2 regions of the Ornithinibacillus jepli genome follow, and region 1 is predicted to be linked to the other one. Evidence: a T-box and tRNA genes for the amino acid it is inferred to sense, from the RefSeq annotation. Region 1 holds a T-box; the other holds one or more tRNA genes.
What was found. A T-box is a leader RNA that pairs with one kind of tRNA and senses whether it is charged. The one in region 1 lies ahead of ileS (isoleucine--tRNA ligase), so its partner is inferred to be a tRNA-Ile.
Positions count from the first base shown of each region.

Region 2: it encodes a tRNA-Ile, which carries the amino acid that the T-box ahead of ileS (isoleucine--tRNA ligase) is inferred to sense. The anticodon was not compared.

Region 1 is NZ_JBFEGG010000001.1:770,535-779,262, forward strand. It holds gene spoIIGA (sigma-E processing peptidase SpoIIGA) at 3-923, shown strand; gene sigE (RNA polymerase sporulation sigma factor SigE) at 943-1,662, shown strand; gene sigG (RNA polymerase sporulation sigma factor SigG) at 1,783-2,562, shown strand; gene AB1K81_RS04040 (YlmC/YmxH family sporulation protein) at 2,669-2,926, shown strand; gene pgeF (peptidoglycan editing factor PgeF) at 2,965-3,765, shown strand; gene AB1K81_RS04050 (YggS family pyridoxal phosphate-dependent enzyme) at 3,791-4,462, shown strand; gene AB1K81_RS04055 (cell division protein SepF) at 4,479-4,904, shown strand; gene AB1K81_RS04060 (YggT family protein) at 4,913-5,197, shown strand; gene AB1K81_RS04065 (YlmH family RNA-binding protein) at 5,208-5,987, shown strand; gene AB1K81_RS04070 (DivIVA domain-containing protein) at 6,153-6,656, shown strand; T-box leader at 6,715-6,943, shown strand; gene ileS (isoleucine--tRNA ligase) at 7,020-8,728, shown strand, end outside.
Region 2 is NZ_JBFEGG010000001.1:1,221,070-1,229,797, reverse strand. It holds gene AB1K81_RS06445 (deoxyribonuclease IV) at 1-218, shown strand, start outside; gene AB1K81_RS06440 (DUF2624 domain-containing protein) at 264-548, opposite strand; gene AB1K81_RS06435 (hypothetical protein) at 720-1,091, shown strand; gene AB1K81_RS06430 (hypothetical protein) at 1,106-1,456, opposite strand; gene AB1K81_RS06425 (NfeD family protein) at 1,541-2,176, shown strand; gene AB1K81_RS06420 (Na/Pi cotransporter family protein) at 2,378-4,006, shown strand; tRNA gene AB1K81_RS06415 (tRNA-Asn) at 4,222-4,296, shown strand; tRNA gene AB1K81_RS06410 (tRNA-Met) at 4,305-4,381, shown strand; tRNA gene AB1K81_RS06405 (tRNA-His) at 4,407-4,482, shown strand; tRNA gene AB1K81_RS06400 (tRNA-Ile) at 4,491-4,567, shown strand; tRNA gene AB1K81_RS06395 (tRNA-Ser) at 4,577-4,669, shown strand; tRNA gene AB1K81_RS06390 (tRNA-Phe) at 4,722-4,794, shown strand; gene AB1K81_RS06385 (superoxide dismutase) at 4,945-5,556, shown strand; gene AB1K81_RS06380 (MFS transporter) at 5,678-6,952, shown strand; gene AB1K81_RS06375 (peptidoglycan D,D-transpeptidase FtsI family protein) at 7,021-8,728, shown strand, end outside.

The DNA.
Region 1 (8,728 bases):
GTATGACCATTTACCTTGACGCAGTTTGGGTATTAAATTTTCTTTTGGATTTTATGCTCTTGATGTTAACTCAAGCACTTGGGCGAGAGTATACATCAAAAAGAAGATTAGTTTTTGGGGCCTTTATTGCGTCTTTAATTGTGCCAATTACTCTATATTTTCCAAACACCTATATCTCTACGGTGTTCGGTAAGATACTATATTCTATTCTTATCATCTTGGTTACATTCCGTTTTATCTCTGTAAAACAAATGATAAAGCAATTTTTATTGTTTTACTTTGTCTCCTTTGCTGTTGGTGGGGCATTGTTTGGAGCACATTTTTTATTACAACATCCAATTTCTCTTTCCACTAATGGCCTACTAACATTTAGTTCTGGATATGGCGATCCGGTTAGTTGGCTATTTATGATTATTGGTTTTCCAATTGCTTATTTGTTCACGAAGGGTCGTATGGACAAGCACGTAATAGAAAAAATACGCTATGACCAAATTTATAACGTCACGATAACAATAAATAAGAAAAGTTGCTCTACTACTGGATTTATCGATAGTGGTAATCAATTAACAGACCCATTAACGAAAAAGCCTGTTGTTATATGTGATGAAACTTTTTTGAAACAATGGTTTGACCAGAATGAATGGGATCAGTTAAAACGAGCTTATGAAGAGCTAAATGTAGAAAGCATTCCTATAAATTGGGAGAAATATATTCAAGTAGTTCCGTTCCATGGTGTTGAAGGAAAGAGCAACTTTTTGTTTGCGCTTAAACCCGAAAAACTTTCCATTACTTATGAAGAGCAGCAAATTGTTGCTACGAAGCTTTTAATCGGAATACAATTTTCAAATTTAACTGATGACAAACGGTACCATTGTTTACTCCATCCCGAAATTATTAAATTAGCAACTATTCATTCAGCATAACAAAAAAGGAGCGATACAAATGGAAAAATTGAAATTAAAATTTCGTATTTGGTGGTATAAATTATTAGCTAGATTAGGGTTTAAACCAAAAGAAATTTACTATATAGGTGGTAGTGAAGCTTTACCTCCACCATTATCGAAGGAAGAGGAAAGTGAACTCCTTGTTTTGTTAACAAAAGGTGATTCTTCAGCCCGGTCCGTTCTAATCGAACGAAATCTACGATTAGTCGTATATATTGCACGTAAGTTTGAGAACACTGGTATAAATATTGAAGATTTAATTAGTATTGGTACTATTGGTTTAATTAAGGCAGTAAATACATTTAACCCTGAAAAGAAAATAAAGCTTGCTACATATGCTTCTAGGTGTATTGAGAATGAGATTTTAATGTACTTAAGGAGAAATAATAAACTAAAATCTGAGATTTCATTTGATGAACCGTTGAATATTGATTGGGATGGTAATGAATTACTATTATCCGATGTACTAGGTACAGAAGAGGATGTTATTACGAAAAATTTAGAAACAAAGGTTGATAAGCATTTATTACAGAATGCATTATCACAACTTAATGATAGAGAGAAACAAATCATGGAATTACGTTTTGGCCTAGTTGGAGAAGAAGAAAAAACACAAAAGGATGTTGCAGATATGTTAGGCATTTCCCAATCCTATATATCGCGTTTAGAGAAGAAAATAATTCGAAGACTAAAAAAAGAATTTAATAAGATGGTATAGCTTGATATATAACTATTTCAGGCGGGTTATACCTTCTAAAACGATGATTCTAATTGCATAAATTTTCCCTTCCTAGGAGATACTGTCCATGAACAGCATCTCCAACTGGGAGGGTACAGAATGACTAGACATAAAGTTGTAATTTGTGGTGTGGATACATCTAAATTACCTGTTTTAACAAATGAAGAAATGAGAAAGTTATTTATTAAAATGCAAGAGGGAGATATCCACGCAAGAGAAGAGCTAGTAAATGGTAATCTACGTTTAGTACTAAGTGTCATTCAACGATTCAATAATCGGGGTGAATATGTAGATGATCTATTTCAAGTTGGTTGTATCGGACTAATGAAATCAATTGATAATTTTGATTTAAGTCATAATGTTAGATTTTCTACTTATGCAGTACCGATGATTATTGGTGAAATTCGTAGATATTTACGGGATAACAACCCGATTCGCGTTTCTCGATCTTTAAGAGATATTGCTTATAAGGCACTACAAGTTAGAGAAAAGTTAATTAATAAAACATCCAAAGAACCTACTCCAGCTGAAATTGCTGCAGAAATGGGAGTTCCTCATTCTGATGTAGTATTTGCAATGGATGCCATTCAAGATCCAGTGTCATTATTTGAACCAATTTATAATGACGGTGGAGACCCGATATATGTTGTCGACCAAATAAGTGATGATAAAGATAGAGATGATACATGGGTAGACAAGCTTTCCTTAAAAGAGGGAATGCATCAATTGAATGAACGAGAAAAAATGATTCTGAATAAACGCTTTTTCCAAGGCAAAACACAAATGGAAGTTGCAGATGAAATCGGTATTTCACAAGCACAAGTTTCTCGTCTAGAAAAAGCTGCAATTAGTCAAATGAATAAGCAAATGTTTGAATAAGTTAAAAGGAATAGACAAATATGTCTATTCCTTTTTCTATGTCATTGACATCTGAATGAACTACTAGTCTAGTGCATATATATTAGGGTAAGGGTGGGTGAGTCGGATGATAACTTTATCAGATTTACAAGCAAAAGAATTAATTGCTATTAATGACGGAAGAAGGTTAGGTCATATTTCAGATTTAGAAATTGACCCGGATCGTGGGAGAATTGTTGCACTAGTTATTTACCTACGTGAAAAAAAGGGAGGTTTTTTTGGAAAACCTGATGAATTAATGATATATTGGGAGCAAATCGTAACAATTGGCTCGGATGTAATCTTAGTAAGAGATGTTGATGGGGCTAAATTGTTTCTAGAATGACTTCATAATATGTTACAGGGGGAATTTTTTTGCTAGATGTGTTCCAGTATAACGATAAAGCATTTCTACATATTGATAAATGGATGAATATTGCACCAGACTTAACAGTAGGATTTACGACTAGGTATGGTGGAGTAAGTAAGGAACCATTTCACTCCAATAATTTAGGATTGCATGTTTCTGACAATAGAGAGGATGTTCTGCAGAATAGAGAGAGATTAGCTTCTTCACTTTGCTTCCCTTTAGAAAACTGGGTGAGCGGAGAACAAGTTCATCAATCAAAAGTCTATGTTGTAAGTAATGATGACCGAGGAAGCGGTTCGACTTTTGTAGAGTCTTCTTTAAAGGGTATAGATGGATTAATCACTTGTGAGAAGGGGATACTTTGTACTGCTTTTTTTGCTGATTGTGTTCCATTATTCTTTTTTGATCCAAAAACTAGATATATCGGAATTGCCCATGCAGGCTGGAAAGGAACAGTTGGAAGGATTGCCGAGGAAATGACTAAGAAGTTTGTAGAGGTCGGAGCTAATGCTGAGGACATACTTGTTGCTATCGGTCCATGTATATCTAACGAAAACTATGAAGTGGATAATTATGTGAAAGAACGAATTCCAGAAGCATTTCAGAAAGAGGTGCTAACACCATTAGGTAATGAGCACTATTTATTAGATTTAAAGAAACTAAATGTCGAAATTCTTGTACAAGCTGGTATATTTCGTAGTAATATAGATGTAACAAATTACTGCACGTTTAGGGATGAGGATTTATTTTTTTCTTATCGTCGGGATCAAGGGAAAACCGGTCGAATGTTAGGTTTTATTGGTTTTACTGGTTAGTTAGTAAGGAGGAGTATTCACTAGCATGGATGTTTCAAAAAATTTAACAGAAATTAAGGCTAAAATGGAAGAAGCATGCAAATATAGTAATCGAAATATAGATGATGTCAACCTAATAGCTGTAACGAAATATGTTACAATAGAAAGAACGATGGAAGCTATCCATGCAGGTATACATAATCTTGGTGAAAATCGTCATGAAGGCTTCTTAGAAAAATTTAACTATATTGGAAATAAGGCTACATGGCATTTTATTGGAAGCTTACAATCAAGAAAAGTAAAAGACATTATTGATAAGGTAGATTATTTACATTCCTTGGATAGACTGTCATTAGCAAAAGAAATTGAAAAACGTGCTACATCTACTATTAATTGTTTTATTCAGGTAAATGTAAGTGGAGAGGGAACTAAGCATGGTCTACGTCCAGATGAAGTACTTCCCTTTGTGGAGGAGATTTCCGAATACTCTAAGATTAGAGTTGTCGGATTAATGACTATGGCTCCACATACAGATGATAAAGAATTATTACATAATGTTTTTCGCAATCTTCGTAACTTACGCGATACTATTAGAGAGAAAGAGTTTCATCATGCACCTTGTGAATTTTTATCAATGGGAATGAGTAATGATTTTGATATTGCTATTATGGAGGGTGCTACCCATATTCGAATTGGCTCTAAATTAGTAGGGTCGTAAATAGTGAGGTGAAATAATGAGTATTAAAAACAAGTTAAAAACATTTTTTGCTATGGATGATGACTATGAATATGAATACGTTGAAGAAGAAATTGTAGAAAGCCCCAGTATTAAAAATCAGCCTCCTAATCATAATGTGATCAACTTAAAAAGTGTTAAAACGAGCTCTCCCAAAGTAGTTCTATATGAACCGAGAACATTTGACGAAGCACAACAAATTGCGGATAACATAGTGAATAAACGGGCAGTAGTTATTAATCTACAACGTTTGGAAACATATGAGGCAAAACGGATAGTGGATTTCTTAAGTGGTACTGTGTATGCTGTGAATGGGGTTATTCAACGTTTAGGATCACAAACGTTTTTATGTGCACCGGATAACATGGATGTTTCCGGTTCTATTTCAGAGACTTTAGAAGAAGAATTAAATAAAGGATGGTAACTTAAGCTATGTGGCTAAATACACTTTTTGAGATTTTAGTTTATGCATTACGTATTTATAGTCTAGGATTAATTGTTTATATATTTATGTCATGGTTTCCTGGATCTAGGGAATCGTCTTTTGGTCGAGTATTAACGAAGCTATATGAACCGTATTTGGAGCCGTTCCGTAAATTTATTCCGCCATTAGGTATGATTGATTTCTCCCCTATCGTTGCTATTATTGTTTTACAATTAGCTGGAACAGGGCTTCTTGCTTTATATGATATTCTTTTCAGACTAATCTACCTGTGAGTGTAGTTGGATGGATATATATCAACATTTTCGTAAAGAGGAGCATGGCTTCATAGACCAAGTAATATCGTGGAAGGAACAAATTGAACGCTCTTTTATTCCAAGATTAACGGACTTTTTAGATCCAAGAGAACAACAAATAGTAGAAATGTTAATCGGAACAGAAAATGATGAGTTACAACTCCATTTATTTGGTGGCGGAAAGCATTCAGAGCGTAAACGAGCTATTATAGCTCCATTTTATGATGTAATCACAGAGGATTCCTTTAACATTTCTTTATTACAAGCTACCTATCATGAAAAGTTCGTCTCCATTGCCCATCGAGATGTGTTAGGTGCCTTTTTATCTTTAGGAATGAAACGGAAAAAAGTTGGAGATATCTTTGCCAATAATGGTAAAGTGCAACTACTTGTCGATAAAGATATTGCCTCCTATGTTTCCATGAACTTAACTTCGATAAAAAAATCATCTATTACATTTGAGGAAAAATCTTTTGCTAATTTAATTGAACAGGAACCGATTTGGTCTGAAACTGAAAAAATAGTCTCTTCATTAAGACTTGATACTATTTTGAAAGAAATTTATTCTATCTCGCGAAAAGATGCCCAAGCACTTATCCAAAAAGGATTGGTTAAGGTAAATTATCGTACTGTTGAAGATAGTAAGTTTTCCTTAAGAGAAGGAGATATGATTTCCTTAAGAGGAAAAGGTAGGAGTAAACTAATCGCCATCAATGGTCAAACGAAAAAAGAGAAAATAAAAATAACAACGGCGTTATTACAAGTATAGTAAAGAACAACTTTTTGATATATAATGGTATCAAATAGTTGTTTTTTTGCATTTTTTCTATAAAAATGAGCAAATATTGCAGGAAATACATAATTTTTGTCGAATTTTACTGTATACTTATAATGGACTTATTGTTTTTTTAAAATTCATAGGGAGGTTAACCAAATGCCATTAACACCACTTGATATTCATAATAAAGAGTTTACAAGAAGTTTTCGCGGATATGATGAAGATGAAGTTAATGAATTTTTAGATCAGGTTATTAAAGATTATGAAATGGTTATTCGTGAGAAGAAAGAAATGAAAGAAAAGATTGAGCAAATGAATGAAAAGCTTAGCCATTTCACCAATATCGAAGAAACCTTAAATAAATCCATATTAATTGCTCAAGAAACAGCAGAGGAATTAAAAGGGAATGCATCGAAGGAATCTAAATTAATCATTAAGGAAGCAGAAAAAAATGCTGATCGTATTATCAATGAGGCATTAAGTAAGTCTCGTCAAATTTCAATAGAAGTAGAAGAGTTGAAGAAACAAGCAAAAGTGTTCCGTACACGTTTAAGAATGTTAATTGAAGCGCAATTAGATATGATTGGATCAGATGATTGGGATGGATTGTTTGACTTAGAAGTTGGTAAGGAATTAGAACTAACTAATCAAGATTCGTAAGTCTTGACGTTTCATGAAATTTTACATATAATGCTTACACGTATAGGTAATAATAAGTAGAAATACGATGAAAGAGAAAGTATAAAAACAGGGTGCTTGTTTTAGCGATCTAGGGACTGGTGGAAGCCTAGTACGGCACGTTTTTAGAATATCACTCTTGAGTATCCAATTTGAAAGGAAACAAGTAGAATTGGACGTCTTATTCACGTTACGAATTTCGAGTGAATTTAAAATGGAGTGCATTTTAAATTTATAAGGGTGGTACCGCGAGTCTTCTCGTCCCTTCCAGGGATATGAGGGGCTTTTTTATTTTTTAATTTTTCATCAATTATGATTCGTTAAAACATGAGGAGGTAATAATCAGTGGACTATAAAGAAACGTTACTGATGCCAAAAACCGAATTTCCAATGCGCGGAAATTTACCAAATAAAGAACCACTTCGCCGTGAAAAATGGGAAGAAATGAACTTGTATGAGAAATCAGTTGAAAGAACAAAGGGTAGGCCAACCTTTATCCTACATGATGGGCCACCATATGCTAATGGTGATATTCATATTGGCCACGCGCTTAACAAAATTTTAAAAGATTTCATTACTCGCTATAAATCCATGTCTGGTTATCATGCACCATATATTCCAGGATGGGATACACATGGACTGCCGATTGAAACAGCTTTAACCAAAAACAAAAAAGTTAAACGTAAAGAGCTTTCCGTTGCTGAATTTAGACAATTATGCGCGGAATATGCACTTACCCAAGTAGATAGCCAACGTTCTCAATTTAAAGAACTAGGTGTACGTGGTGATTGGGAAAATCCATATATTACACTAACAAAGGACTATGAAGCAGCACAGATTAAAGTATTCGGTGAGATGGCTAAGCAAGGTTATATCTATAAAGGGTTAAAGCCAGTATATTGGTCACCTTCTTCTGAATCAGCGCTTGCTGAAGCAGAAATTGAGTACTATGATAAACGCTCTGCATCTATTTATGTTGCATTTGAAGTGGTTGATGGAAAAGGTGTCCTAGATCCAGGCGATAAGATTGTAATTTGGACAACTACTCCATGGACAATTCCAGCAAACTTAGGTATAAGTGTTCATCCTGAGATTAACTATGTATTAGTTGATGTAAATAATGATAAATTTGTTGTTGCAGAGGCATTATTAGAAACGTTAACTGCTGAGCTGGAATGGGCTAACCCTCAAGTTGTGAAAAACTTTAAAGGGCATGATATTGAGCGTGTTACAGCGAAGCATCCATTCTATGACCGTGAATCATTAGTTATGTTAGGTGAACACGTAACGACTGATGCTGGAACAGGATGTGTTCATACTGCCCCTGGTCACGGGGAGGATGACTTCTTTGTATCAAAACAATATGGGATCGATGCTTTTTGTCCTGTCGATCATAAAGGGGTATTCACTAGTGAAGCACCTGGATTTGAAGGAATGTTCTATGATGACGCTAATAAAGCTATCACCGAAAAGTTAGAAGAGGTAGGTGCTTTACTAAAACTGTCATTTATAACACACTCTTATCCACATGACTGGAGAACAAAAAAACCTACTATTTTCCGTGCAACAGCACAATGGTTTGCATCAATTAAAGATTTTCGTGAAGACATTTTAAACGAAATTAAAAAAGTCAACTGGTATCCATCTTGGGGAGAAACAAGACTCTATAATATGGTCCGAGATCGTGAAGATTGGTGTATTTCACGTCAGCGTGCTTGGGGTGTTCCAATTCCTGTATTTTATGGTGAAGATGGTACTGCGATTATTACAGACGAAACAATTGAACATGTATCAAATTTATTTGCTGAACATGGTTCAAATATTTGGTTTGAGCGGGAAGCAAAAGACTTACTACCAGAAGGATTTACTTCAGAGCATAGTCCAAATGGAGAGTTTACAAAAGAAACTGATATTATGGATGTTTGGTTTGATTCTGGCTCTTCACACGCAGGAGTATTACTGAACCGAAATGACCATGATAGACCAGCTGATGTATATTTGGAAGGAAGTGACCAATACCGTGGTTGGTTTAACTCATCTATTTCTACAGCGGT
Region 2 (8,728 bases), 450 kb from region 1:
AAGATCGTCATGAAAACATTGGATTCGGACATATTGGCTTTGATGCATTACATTACATTATTCATCATCCGCAATTACAATCGTTACCAAAAATTTTAGAAACCCCATATGTTGGTTTGGATAAGAAGAATAAAAAGGCACCATATAAATTCGAAATCGAAATGATTCGTAATGGATCATTTAATCCTGACCTACAAGAAATTATTATGAACCAATAAATAGAAAAAGCTACCTTGTAAAGGAAAATCCTTTAAGGTAGCTTTTTAATTAAATAAGTGCTCTAGCCCATATGATTTGATTAACTCATGGAAAAGTTTGTTTGCCTTTAATGCTGTTTGTCGGTCAGTAATTTCACTTAAATCTTGAAGCATTTTCTCCCTTTCTTTACTTTCAAATGGATTGAGTCTTTTTGTTCGTACATAGGTGGCTATATCAGTAGCTTGTTGTCGTGAAATGGAAAAACCATATTGCCCTGAATATTCGATTACATCTTCTGGTGTAATTTGCCTCATTTTATTGAGGATAATTTGTTTTATAAAGATTGACATGTAAACACCCCTCTGTACAACACTATATGCTGAAGTGAAGTAAATAACAACTTGTTTATCACATTATGATGTAAAATAGACTTTTCCCTATGGTGGTAAAAAGTAACATTATAAGATTTGTTTTTAATCATAAACTATAATTGCACCTCATCACTTAGAAGGAGGTCAATTATGGACGATAAAAATCGTACCAACAACGTTGAGAATGCTCCAAATCATGGTGAAGATGATTACACTTCCCGTCATACAGATGGAATTTTCAGTAGTCGTGACGAGGAAACTGCTGCTGAATTAACTGCAGATGATTACAGAAGAAATGTTACAATTGACGAGGATAAAACGGAAGCTAACACGTCAATTGGTTGGATTGCACTAGTGTTGTCAATCGCATCATTCTTCTGGGCACCGATTCTTTTGGGTGGTGCTGGGATAATTGTCGGGTTTATAGCGAGAAGTCGCAATGCGAATACGCTTGGTAATATTGCGATCGTTGCTGGAGCAGTCTCTATATTGATTACACTGTTTATATTACCTTTCGTTTAGAAGAAGAGGCTAGGTTAATTCCTGGCCTTTTTCTTTTTGATTTCCTCATATTTAGGGAAAAAGTAAAAGTGATTTTGCTTAAGTTTATTTGGATCAACATTTGGATTCAATGAATAGAAATCGGCTAATATATCTCCTGTATTATAATTTTCCATATTAGGATTGAGTTGCTCTATCACGGTTAGTACTGTATCGCCTGATTCAATTTTTACTTTAATAACGTCAAAGCGACTATTGGTGCTCATGGAGTTACTTTCGTTTTCACCTGTATTATTTGATGTGTAAGTATTTGTTCCAACATTCAAATCTTTATAGATACTTATTAATAATAGTATAATAAAAATATAAAGAATGAGTTTTTTCATGATTTACTCCTTATTATGAAACCATTTTATATGTATAACCGTATGTAGTAGAAAGTTTATTTTACTTTGGAGAGGGAGAAGAATATGGAAATATTTTCTCAAGAGTGGATTGCACTAGTTATTACTGGATTAGCAACTTTATTTTTAATAGGTGAAGTATTAGTTAATATGCGTGGTATTTTTGCTTTATTAGGTATTGGATTTATTACCGTATATTTCTCAGTATATTTGGAAACTAACTCCCTTATTCTTATGCTTGTCATATATTTTCTTGGTATAGCACTAATTGTTATTGATGGAAAAGTATTAAATGATGGAACCCTCGCTACTATAGGTGCTGCAAGTATGATTGCAGCAGTAGCATTACCGGCTCCAAATTTCGCTGCAGGAGCCTACGCTGTACTTGGTGTTCTTTTAGGAACAGCAGGATCACTTTTCTTCTTAAAAGTTTTCAAGCGTAGAGATATGTGGAATAAAATAACGTTAAAGGATAAATTAACGAGTGAAGCAGGGTATAATTCTTTAAATGATGAGTACAAAGCGTTATTACACCAAGAGGCAGTCACTTTAAATGATTTGCGTCCCGTTGGAACGATAAAAGTAGGAAATAAAGATTATAGTGCCGTATCGAATGGGCAGTGGATACCTAGAGATACTAAAGTCCTCATTACACAAGTAGATGGTACGAAAATACTAGTAGAACCAAAAAATAATCCTTAAGGTCAAATCTTAAGGATTATTTTTTTACATTTAACACACAATAATTTTATTGAGATAAAATTATATTAATAATCCCTAATGTAAATTTTATGTAAAGTTTTTAATAATTCCTTTACAAAACGTTTGATTTTATAAATAATAGTTAGGGTGTGTTTTTATTTGGGAATACATAAAAGAACTTATTAAAGGGGCGAATATCCATTGGAAATAGATGTGCAGACACTGATTTTTGAATTCATCGGTGGTTTAGGTATTTTTCTTTTAGGTATTAAATATATGGGTGATGGATTACAAAAATCAGCTGGAGATCGGTTGCGTGAAATTTTAGACCGGTTTACAAGTAACCCATTTTTAGGAGTACTTGCTGGTATAGTAGTAACGGTCTTAATTCAAAGTAGTTCAGGTACGACAGTCCTTACAGTTGGATTGGTTAGTGCTGGTTTTATGACGTTAAGACAAGCTATAGGTGTTATCATGGGTGCAAATATCGGCACAACGATAACGGCATTTATTATTGGAATTGATGTTGGGGAATATGCTTTGCCGATTATTGCTGTTGGTGCGTTAATAATCTTTTTCTTTAAACATCAAAAGTTTACAGCAATTGGGCAAGTAATCTTTGGCTTTGGATCCCTATTCTTCGGTTTAGAGTTAATGAGTAGTGGTATGAAGCCATTAAGAACTTTAGAAGCATTTCAAGAATTGACGATAAGCATGAGTGAGCACTCTATATTAGGGGTTGTAATCGGTACTCTATTTACTGTAATCGTACAGAGTTCAAGTGCAACAATTGGTATATTACAAGGTCTGTATGCTGAAGGAGCAATTACTTTAAAGGCTGCTTTACCGGTTCTATTTGGGGATAATATCGGTACAACGATTACGGCTGTCCTGGCTTCTTTAGGCGCTACAGTTGCTGCTCGTCGCGCTGCTTTTGTTCATGTGATTTTTAACTTAGTAGGAACAACAATATTTTTATTATTATTAAATTTATTTACGCAATATGTTATTTATTTACAAAGTCATTTTTCACTAAACGAGGAAATGACTATTGCGTTTGCACATGGAAGTTTTAATGTGTTAAATACTATTATCCAATTCCCGTTTATAGGACTTCTAGCTTGGATAGTTACAAAGCTAGTTCCTGGTGAAGATACAACGATTGAGTATAAGCCGAAACATTTAGATCCCATCTTCATCCAACAATCTTCTGCCCTTGCATTAGACCAAGCAAAAGCAGAAGTGGTACGTATGGGTGAATATGCCTATCAAGGAATGGAAGAGACTAGTTTATACCTTTCAACTAACCAAACAAAGCATGCTGATATGGCATTACAAATTGAAGGGGCATTAAACAGTTTAGATAGGAGTATTACTGATTATTTAATCGACATCTCTGGTGGGTCTTTATCAGAATTTGAAAGTGGAAAACACACTATCTTAATGGATACTGTAAGAGATATAGAAAGAATTGGCGACCACTTTGAAAATATTGTAGAGCTAATTGATTATAAAATCTCTAACAAAGTTATCATAACTGATAAAGCACAAGAAGATTTAAATAATATGTTTGACTTAACAATGTCTACTGTTAAACAAGCAGTCAAGGCTCTTGATACGAACAATCGTGAAGAAGCTTTAGCAGTAGTTCAAAAAGAAGATCAAATTGATAAAATGGAACGTAGCTATCGGAAAAAGCATATTATTCGTATGAATGAAGGGGATTGTAGTGTATCTGCAGGTATAGTCTTTGTAGATATAATCTCAAACCTAGAAAGAATTGGCGACCATGCAGTTAATATTGCAGAAGCAGTATTAGGGGATCAATAAAAATAAAGGGAGGTATCAACCTCTCTTTATTTTTTTAAATTTTTTATTGATATTTTTATTTAAAGGTGATATAGTAATTATTGTCGTTTTCAATACACCCTTTTTTAATACATATTTTAATTGTAAAATAGTTGTTGACACGAATGTTTGAACATGTTATATTATATCTCGTGCCACTTAAATAGTAGACAAGTTAACAACTTATTATGAATTATTCCACAGTAGCTCAGTGGTAGAGCAATCGGCTGTTAACCGATCGGTCGTAGGTTCGAATCCTACCTGTGGAGCCAAAAAAAATGGCGGCGTAGCTCAGCTGGCGAGAGCGTACGGTTCATACCCGTGAGGTCGTGGGTTCGATCCCCTCCGCCGCTACCATTACTATCATTTGTTTAACATCATGGCGGCCGTGGCGAAGTGGTTAACGCACCGGATTGTGGCTCCGGCACTCGTGGGTTCGATTCCCACCGGTCGCCCCATATATAAAGGACCCTTAGCTCAGTTGGTTAGAGCTATCGGCTCATAACCGATCGGTCGCAGGTTCGAGTCCTGCAGGGTCCACCATGTATACTCGGAGGTATACCCAAGTCTGGCTGAAGGGATCGGTCTTGAAAACCGACAGGCGGGTCAAACCGCGCGGGGGTTCGAATCCCTCTACCTCCTCCATACATATTATTTTGATTTTAAAAAAAATATTGAATTAACAACATAATATTTAGGCTTGGTAGCTCAGTCGGTAGAGCAATGGACTGAAAATCCATGTGTCGGCGGTTCGATTCCGTCCCAAGCCATCATTTCAAACAAGCACTTTGCTTGTTTTTTTGTTGTAAAAGGATAATTAATGGGCAAATAATTTGCAAGAACTGGAAACCTCTGATAGTCTTTCATGTAAAGGGTGATATACCCTTGAATAACATATATTTGAAGGAGGATATTTCGAAATGGCAAAATTTGAATTACCTGAATTACCTTATGCATATGATGCATTAGAGCCAACAATTGATAAAGAAACAATGAACATCCATCATACAAAGCATCATAATACTTATGTAACAAACTTAAATGCTGCTCTTGAAGGGCATTCTGATCTTCAAGATAAAACACTTGAAGAATTAGTAAGCAATCTTGATGCATTACCTGAAAGCGTTCGTACAGCAGTACGTAACAATGGTGGTGGACATCATAATCATAGCTTATTCTGGAAAGTTCTATCTCCAAATGGTGGCGGGGAGCCAACTGGTGAATTAGCTGATAAAATTAACGGTAAATTTGGTAGCTTCGATAAATTTAAAGCGGAATTTGAAAATGCTGCTAAAACTCGCTTTGGTTCAGGTTGGGCATGGTTAGTAGTAAGTAACGGTGAACTTGAAGTAACAAGTACTCCAAACCAAGATTCTCCTTTAATGGAAGGTAAAACTCCTATTTTGGGACTTGATGTTTGGGAGCATGCATACTACTTAAATTATCAAAATAAACGTCCTGATTATGTAGCTGCATTCTGGAATGTAGTAAACTGGGATGAAGTAACTAAAAACTATAACGAAGCTAAATAAAACTTTATTGGTAAACTTAGAGGAGGACACATAGTGTTAAACTATGTGTCCTCCTCTTTATTTTGTATATCTATATTTGAATTGCTTACACTAAGGAAAGAGAGAAAAGGGGCAATTCAATATGCAAAAAACCTTACAGTATGTTTTTGGGAAAACAAAGGTAAATAGGGACCTAATACTATTATTAGTAATCGGTGGATTATATTCACTAGGAATTTATTTATCCAATACTTTTGTAAATGTCTACTTATGGAAACAAGCAGAAGGTAATTACTATACGATAGCTTTTTATAATTTAGCCATATTTATTTTTCAACCACTTACTTTTATAGCCGCCGGAAAAATTGCGAAAAAAGTGGACCGAGTAATAGTATTAAGGTTAGGTGTTATCTTTCTATCGCTATTTTTTTTAATGGTATTAATAATAGGTGACAAAGCAGCATATTTTAATTTTTTGTTAGGAAGTTTATTAGGTATTGGATATGGTTTTTACTGGTTGGCATTTAATGTACTAACCTTTGAAATAACAGAACCGGAAACTAGAGATTTGTTCAATGGCTTTCTAGGTGTATTACAGTCTTTAGGGGGAATGGTTGGACCATTCAGTGCTGGTTTCATCATTTCTAAAATGCCTGCAAATATAGGGTATAGTACGATATTTACTACTTCTTTCATTTTATTCATTTGTGCTGTAGCATGTAGTTTTTTTCTAAAAAGAAGACCTGCAGAAGGTGTATATTTATTTGCAAGGGTAGTAGCAGAAAGAAAAAATAATAGAAACTGGAATAGGATATTAAATGCTCACATTTTTCAAGGGTTAAGAGAAGGTATTTTCCTATTTGTTATTACGATTTGGGTTTATATTGTAACGCAAAGTGAGCTTGCACTTGGTATGTTTAACCTCTACTTCTCGGGTTTTTCATTTGTCTTCTATTTTTTGGCTACTAAATTTATTAAACCTTCAAAACGCAAAAAAGCGATACTCTTGGGTAGCTTAATGCTATTTCTAGCATTGTTTATTATCATTTTCCACGCAAGCTATGCTACTTTAATTATATATGGAATTATTATCGGGATTGCATATCCAATTGTGAATGTACCTTATCTATCGATGACTTTTGATGTAATTGGAAAGGCATGGAAAGCTGGTGAATTACGGATTGAATATATTGTTGTCCGTGAGTTATTTTCTAATATTGGCCGGGTAACTTCTATTATAACCTTTATTATTAGTATTTCACTATTTGATAGTGAAAAGATTATCCCAATATTATTAATCATTTTTGGTTCGATGCATTTAGGAGTATATATATTTGTAAGGAATATTTTTCTGACGGGTACGAATAAAAAGGATGTTCTTATAAAAGATCAAGTGACTGATGAAAATAATCGTTAAACTCCTCACGTATAAATGGTATAATAAAAAGATAATGAAACCATAGAATTTTGTAATGGGGGAGAGAAATGAAGAAGGAAAAAAAACAAAAAGCGCAGCTTCCCTTTCGATTAAATATATTATTTTTCATCGTGTTTTTACTATTTGCTGTCCTAATTTTACAACTAGGTGTAGTTCAAATACTAAATGGGGAAAGTTTTCAAGAAGAAATTAATAGAACAACACAGGATACAACAAAGCTTCCAGTGCCACGTGGCGAGATTTATGACCGTAATCATAATGTGATTGCTAAAAATAAACCAATGTATGCCATAACATATACACCTCCTAAAGGTGTTCAAGCAAAAGATCGATTAGAAGTTGCCCAGAAGCTTGCACTTTACATCGATATGTTTCATCCAGATAAAGATGAAAAAGAAAAACAAATTAACAGAATAACAGATCGGGATAAGAAAGAGTATTGGTATGTGTTGAATCCTGATAAAGTGAAGGACAAATTATCGGTTGAAGAAGCTGCTGATATGGAACCGGCAGAGCAATATAAAGTGATTCTGGACAGAATTACCGAGGAAGAATATGATAATAATCTATCAGAGCAAGATCTTGAAATTATTTTGATTAAAAAAGAGCTTGATCGTGCTTATGCGTTAACACCACAAATTGTAAAGAGTGAAAATGTAACTCCGGAAGAATATGCAAGGGTTGCAGAACATCTCTCTGAATTACCAGGTATTAATGCGACTACTGACTGGGTCCGAGAATTTCCATACGATGATACATTCAAAAACATTATTGGAAATGTATCCACGGAAAAAGAAGGGGTACCAGCTGAAAACATAGATTACTATTTGGCAAAAGGATATAATAGGAATGACAGAGTAGGCTTGAGTGGACTTGAAGAACAATATGAGGATTTTCTTCGAGGTAGGAAAGAACAAGTCGAATATGAAATGAGTAAAAGTGGAGTGATTTTAGACTCAAACGTGGTCGTCCCTGGTGAGAGTGGAAAAGATCTTATTTTATCCATTGATATCGAATTTCAAAAAATGGTTGATGAAATTCTTAAAAGTGAATTAGAAGCAGAAACACAAGGTGGAGACAATAGATTTTTACGTGATGTCATGGCAGTTGTCATGAATCCTAACACGGGAGAATTGTTGGCTGTTTCGGGGCAAGGATATTATGATGATCCAAAGACAGAAGCCCGTGAAAAAAATGACATAGTTGATGTGGGATATAAAGCTCTATACGATGCCCATCGTCCTGGCTCTACTGTTAAAGGTGCTACCGTATTAGCAGGGTATGAATCAGGTGTAATCAATCCTGGAGATAGCTTAGTAGATAAACCGATTAAAATAGCAGGGACTGAAGAGAAAGGTTCTTGGAAAAATCTTGGCTGGGTAGATGACCTTAGTGCATTAAAGCAATCATCCAACGTATACATGTTCTTTATTGCAATGAAAATGGGTGGAGAATATAACTATGCTTACGATAAAGGAATCACTTTTAATCCAGCTGCTTTTACTAAAATGAGAAATTACTTTAGACAATTTGGGCTAGGGGTTCCAACAGGTGTTGATTATCCATATGAAGAAACTGGATTTGTTGGTCCGACTGACATAGTTGGTGCAGCAGGTTTATTTCAGGACTTTGCAATTGGACAATATGATACCTTTACAGCTATGCAACTAGCACAATATGTTTCAACTATTGCAAACGGCGGATATCGAGTTCAGCCCCATTTCTTAAAGGAAGTTCGGAATCCTAGTCTAGATG